2 linked regions of the Mucilaginibacter paludis DSM 18603 genome follow. The protein of the gene in region 1 interacts with the protein of each later gene in a pairwise test. Links are inferred from orthologs where the notes say so. Each region holds a gene or a part of one and is shown on either strand. Other genes may lie near its edges. The genes, in order: ruvA and ruvC.

Region 1 (3,197 bases):
ATGCTATAGCGGGTATTGCCAAAAAAACAGTACCCGAGGAAGTTAACCTGGCTTATAACGCCCGTAATTTACATTTCGACAGGGAGTATATCATTCCTAAACCGATGGATAGCCGGTTAATAACCGAGGTATCGTCGGCTGTGGCAAAAGCCGCTATGGAATCGGGCGTGGCGCGTAAGCAGATTACCGACTGGGACGCGTATGCCGAGGAGCTAAAAACCAGGCTTGGCGTTGATAATAAAATTCTGCGTAACCTGACCAACAAGGCCAAATCAAAATTAAAACGTGTGGTATTTGCGGAAGCAGATAACTATAAGATTTTAAAATCGGCCCAGATTGTGATAGACGAAGGGATCGCTATTCCTATTTTGCTGGGCAATGTTGATCGCATCAAGCAGATTATGCTTGAAAACGATTTGCAATTAGGCGATGTAACTATTATCGATCCACGTTCGGATACCGGCGAGCGCGCCTGCGCTTATGCGGAGTACTTGTTTAACAAGCGCCAGCGCCGTGGCGTTACCCTGTACGAAGCCAAAAAACTGATGCGGGACCGTAACTACTATGGTGCCTGCATGGTTCAGTTTGGAGATGCGGATGCGCTGATATCCGGTTTAACCAAAAACTATGTACCTACCGTAAAGCCCGCTTTACAAATTATAGGTACCGAGCCAGGTGTAGCCAAAGTGGCCGGTATGTACATGATGATCACCAAAAAAGGTCCGGTTTTTTTTGGCGATACTACGGTAAATGTAAACCCAACCACTCAGGATTTAGTAGATATTACCGTGCTGATAGAGCGATCGGTTAAAAAATTCAATATTAAGCCCCGCGTGGCCCTGCTGTCGTACTCTAACTTTGGCTCTAACGACGGCATCATTCCCGAAAAAACCCGCGAGGCAGTAAGCATATTGCACGAAAAATATCCGGACATGGTGATTGATGGCGAGATGCAGGCTAACTTTGCCATTAACCCAACCTTACTTCAGGATAATTTCTCGTTCTCAACCCTGGTTGGCGAGCCTGCCAACACCCTTATATTTCCTAATCTTGAATCGGGTAACATTGCCTATAAACTATTGCAGGAATTGGGTGGTGCAGAAGCTGTTGGCCCTATTTTACTGGGTATGAAAAAATCAGTTCACGTATTACAGTTGGGCAGTTCTGTGCGCGAAATTGTGAATATGGTTACCATAGCCGTAGTTGATGCGCAGGAAAAAGAGGCAGCACAAACAGTTGCTAAATGAATGATAAAAAATTGAAGTAATTATAATATTGATGACACTTTATTGATGTAATTATTAGTTAAATTAGTCAGCCGGTAATTGCGCCTGTTAAGGGCGTGCTTACCGGCCAATAACATCATGTAAGGATAGATATGTACGCATATATCAATGGAAAATTAGCTTTCAAATGCCCAACCTACGTAATTATCGATGCCGGTGGCGTTGGCTACCACATTAACATATCGTTAAACACCTATTCAAACATATCGGATAAAGAGAGCTGTAAACTTTTTACCTGGCTGCATGTAAAAGAAGATGCGCACACTTTGTACGGTTTTGCTGATGAAGGTGAGCGGAGGCTTTTTTTGCATTTGATATCGGTTTCGGGTATTGGTGCTAATACAGGGCGGATGATTTTATCATCTATAACCCCTGCCGAAATACAAAATGCAATTATTAAAGGTGATGTACCCCTGATTCAGCGTATCAAAGGCATCGGCCCCAAATCGGCACAACGCATCGTTCTGGAGCTGCAGGATAAGCTGCGTAAAGATGGTCCGGATACATTAATTAATGTTCCGGTAATTCACACGGCGAAAGATGAAGCTCTTTCGGCCCTGGTTATGCTGGGATTTGCTAAAAACGTTGGAGAAAAGGCTTTAGACAATGCCATCAAGTCGACAACAGACAATTTAACAGTAGAGCAATTAATAAAAATTGCCCTTAAAAATTTATAATTACTGAAACAAATTTACTTATCCAATTGATTAACGTTTTTACCTGGAAGCTTGCTTTCTGCATTGTGTTTTTTGCTGCAATGTTTGGCAGTATGCAACTGCATGCGCAAACGGGTTCTGTATTAAAAAAGGATTCCTCGTCGGCAAAGTATCCAATTAAAATTGATAAAACCAATAACGGGAAGGCTAAAGAAGGCATATTTCAGCCCGACCCGCCAAACCTGGTCCGCACCATCGAATACGATGCGGTAAGCAATCGCTATATCCTTACCGAAAAAGTAGGTAACCTGCTTTTTCGTCCCGTTCAATACCTTACTTTCTCGCAATACATAGAGCTGAAACAGCGCGAAACCCAAAAGATATATTGGAAGCAGCTGGCCGATAACTATGCTTATGCCTCGCAACAACCGGGTTTTATCCCTCAGATCAAGATCCGCAGCCACACCTTTGAGCAAATATTCGGCAGCAACATTATCGATATCCGCCCGCAGGGCTCGGCCGAAATGGTGTTTGCAGGGCAGGTTAATACCAACCAGAATCCCTTATTTAACAGCACACAGCGTACCCAGGCCAACTTTAACTTTGATCAGCACATTCAAATGAACGTGACGGGTACCATAGGCGATAAGCTGAAGATCAATACCAATTACAATACCGATGCACAGTTTCAGTTTGAGAACCAGATCAAATTGGATTATACCGGTAAGCCCGACGAAATTATCCAGAAGATAGAGGCCGGTACCGTAAGTATGCCTTTAAACACCACGCTGATAACCGGCAGCCAAGCCTTATTTGGTGTAAAAACAAAATTGAAGTTCGGTAAGTTGGATGTAACCAGCATATTTTCTCAGCAACGCTCACAATCGCAACAGATCACCATTACCAATGGCTCGCAACAAGCCGCGTTTAGGTTAACCCCAGCCGATTATGAGGCTAACAAGCATTATTTTTTAGCACAATATTTTAGGGATAACTACGATAAGGCGCTGGCCAATATTCCTATCATCAACTCCAATATTACCATCACCAAAATTGAGGTATGGACAACCAACCGCAACAACAGCACTACCGATTCGCGTGATATTGTGGGCTTCCTGGATCTCGGCGAAAACAGGCCGAATAATAGCAGCCTGATAAGGGGTGGAGGCTCGGCTTTACCTGCCGGCTTTAATGGCCCGGGTTTTACGCAGCAATCAAATACGCTGTTAGCTAACTTGCCCGCTGATGCAAGGTT
Region 2 (3,063 bases), 100 kb from region 1 along the record:
CGTTTTATACTAAACAAGACTATGTAGGCCATGCCGATATAGTCTTGTTTGTTTTAAAGAACCCGTGATGTCCTTCTGAAACAGGAGGGCTATTTTTTTTAGGGTTGATGAGTAATTAATAATTAATTTAAGTGAGTTATGGCAGATGTAGCATACTACACCAAAGAAGGTTTAGAAAAACTAAAAGAAGAATTACAGTATTTAAAAACTACAGGAAGGCAAATCATCTCCAACGCGATAGCGGAAGCGAGGGATAAAGGCGACTTGAGTGAAAATGCGGAATATGATGCAGCCAAAGATGCTCAAGGACACCATGAGGCCAAAATTGCAAAACTGGAAGAGGCGATGTCCAACGCACGCTTGCTGGATGATTCGAAATTAGATTTATCAAAGGTACTGGCGCTATCCATTGTCAAAATAAAAAATCTGAAGAATGGTGCCACCATGAGCTACCAGCTGGTATCAGAAAGTGAAGCCGATTTAAAATCAGGCAAAATATCTACAGCTTCTCCCATAGCCAAAGGCTTATTAGGCAAAAAGGTGGGCGAAGTTATCGAGATCACGGTGCCTGCCGGTAAAATAGATTTTGAGATCCTGGAGATTAGTCGCTAACGCTCCTAAATTTACTGAGTGATTGATTGACTGAATGATTGATTTTAACACGTCCGTCGATCACAATCAATCATTCAAAAATCAATCACTCAATCAATAACCCATGCCAAGCATATTCTCTAAAATTGTGGCCGGCGAGATACCCGCCCATATTGTTGCCGAAACAGTTGAGTTTTTAGCTTTTTTAGATATAGCCCCTTTGGCTATAGGCCATGTACTGGTTATCCCTAAAAAGGAAGTTGATTATTTGTTTGACCTGGACGATGAAACTTACACCGGCTTACAAATTTTCACTAAAATTATCGCCACAGGTATCAAAAAAGCTATCCCCTGCGAGCGCATAGGCGTTACCGTAATGGGGCTGGAAGTACCCCATGCGCATATTCACCTGATACCGATTAACCATGCGGATGATATGAATTTCGCGAGGCCCAAACTTAAGCTGAGCCAGGAAGAGTTGGTGGATATTACCGCTAATATCAAAGCTGCTTTACGGACGGTGGAGGATTAATGCTAAGTCTTGAGTATTTAGTCTTGATTCAAATCTATTTTTGATCATCATCAGTAATTTGGCCCTGGCTAAAACACGGCTTTATGTTGACGAACTTGCGAGACCGGATCTATCTTCCTATCGACTCTTCTTCACCGGCTTTACCGTACCGCTAACACGTTCGCTGTTATCTTTAACAAAAGCGGCCCACCCTACTTTCATTTTTTTACCACCCCCAATACTCGAACTTCCTTTAAGTTCAATTTTTTGAAAAGCATGGCAAACCGCTACAGCCAAACCATCGGTAGCATCTAAAAATTGTGGCGTTTCGGTAAATTTCAGCAAGGTTTGTAACATGGCGGCTACCTGCTCTTTGGTGGCGTTACCGTTCCCGGTGATAGATTGTTTTATTTTGCGGGGCGCGTATTCGCAGATAGGCAGGTTGCGGGATAATGCCGCTGCCATGGCCACGCCCTGCGCCCGGCCCAACTTAAGCATTACCTGTATATTTTTACCGTAAAAAGGCGCTTCAAGAGCCATGCAATCGGGCTTGTATTGATCAATCAGGCTTAGCGTTTTTTCAAAAATACGCTGTAATTTAAGGGCATGATCATCCAGGTGTTCCATTTTAACAACACCAAGGCTGATCAGCTCAATCCGTGGCCCGGTTTCTTTAATCAAACCATAACCCATTACGGCAGTACCAGGGTCAATCCCCAAAATCACACGTTCCCTCAAATTTACCAACTGCATAGGCAAGTATAAGCAAAGCTTAAACGCTATTAAAACAAAATGCAAAAAACAAACTTTATAGGTGTGCATTATATAAGCATTTTGTAACATTGCACAAACATCTACCTAATTGACCAGTACCACTAAAAAAATAATTTCGTACAGTACAAAAGCAGCTATTATTTTATTTGCTTATGGGTTTATTTACCGCACCGTAAATAATGATAACAGGCTCAGGCAGTTTAAGCTGTTAATATCGCAAGTTAACCACCAACAAGTAATGTACACGCTTACGGCGTTGGTAGCCTTAATGCTGGTTAACTGGGTGCTGGAAGCTTTAAAATGGAAGTATTTAAGCCGCAAGCTACAACGCATGACCCTATGGCGATCTGTAGAGGCAGTATTTTGCGGCCTCACCTGGGCTATATTTACCCCTAACCGCTTAGGCGAATATGGCGGCCGGGTTTTGTTTTTACCACCGCGCAAACGTGTTTATGGCGTGTTTGTAATGGGGGTCGGCTCCTTCGGGCAAAACCTAATTACCAACGTGGTAGGCATTACCGCTTTAATATGGTTTGTTTATCATTATATCCATTTAAACATCTGGGTAATGGCTGTTTTTACCTGTGTTGCCATTGCTTTTGGCTTGTTTATGCTCACCTGCTACTTCAATATCAAATGGTTGTTTTCTATTATCGGCAAAATTCCGTTTTTAAAAAAATATAGTCGTTTTTTCGAGATCATCTCCCGCTATAAAACCGGCCACCTTTTAAATATCCTTCTTTTTTGCCTGGCCAGGTTCTCGGTTTTTTCGTTCCAATATTGCCTGGTTATCCATTTGCTGCTACCGCAACTACCGGTACTACCCACCATGATGATGGTGTTTAACAACTTTTTTATCCAGTCGGCCCTGCCCACACTTGATTTAATTGACGTAGGTTTGCGCGGGATGACGGCATCTACCTTTTTTGGATATATTACCAATCAGCAAATTGCCGTCATTGCAGCTGTATCGTCCATCTGGTTTATTAATTTAATAGTTCCAGCTATTTTAGGCTCTGTTTTCGTTTTAAAAATCAACTTCTTTGATCGCAATTCTTAGTACTATATCGTTTTTATGCACAGGCCTGTACCTGTCTGTTGTAATTTACCTTATCAAAGGCTGGTCGCGGATAAAAACTCCGGCAATAAGCGGGCAACCCCTTACCACCAAGCTAACCGTATTGATT

Evidence for each region.
Region 2: the proteins of ruvA (region 1) and ruvC interact in binary tests that used the Escherichia coli proteins (3 or more experiments, as listed by UniProt). The link is inferred for Mucilaginibacter paludis DSM 18603 from one-to-one orthologs.

The regions. Positions count from the first base shown.
Region 1 is NZ_CM001403.1:4,948,182-4,951,378, forward strand. The notes cover bases 311-3,170. They hold ruvA (Holliday junction branch migration protein RuvA), read left to right. Parts: upstream 311-1,378; coding sequence 1,379-1,963; downstream 1,964-3,170. Other genes in these bases: MUCPA_RS20955 (NADP-dependent malic enzyme), read left to right, coding at 311-1,247; sov (T9SS outer membrane translocon Sov/SprA), read left to right, coding at 1,990-3,170. Also shown: more of MUCPA_RS20955, read left to right, coding at 1-310; more of sov, read left to right, coding at 3,171-3,197. UniProt on the Escherichia coli protein: The RuvA-RuvB-RuvC complex processes Holliday junction (HJ) DNA during genetic recombination and DNA repair.
Region 2 is NZ_CM001403.1:4,843,484-4,846,546, reverse strand. Bases 49-2,774 are described here. They hold ruvC (crossover junction endodeoxyribonuclease RuvC), read right to left. Parts: upstream 1,856-2,774; coding sequence 1,241-1,855; downstream 49-1,240. Other genes in these bases: MUCPA_RS20455 (hypothetical protein), read left to right, coding at 1,965-2,774; MUCPA_RS20465 (HIT family protein), read left to right, coding at 716-1,123; greA (transcription elongation factor GreA), read left to right, coding at 139-612. In the rest of the region: more of MUCPA_RS20455, read left to right, coding at 2,775-2,936; MUCPA_RS20450 (glycosyltransferase family 2 protein), read left to right, coding at 2,920-3,063.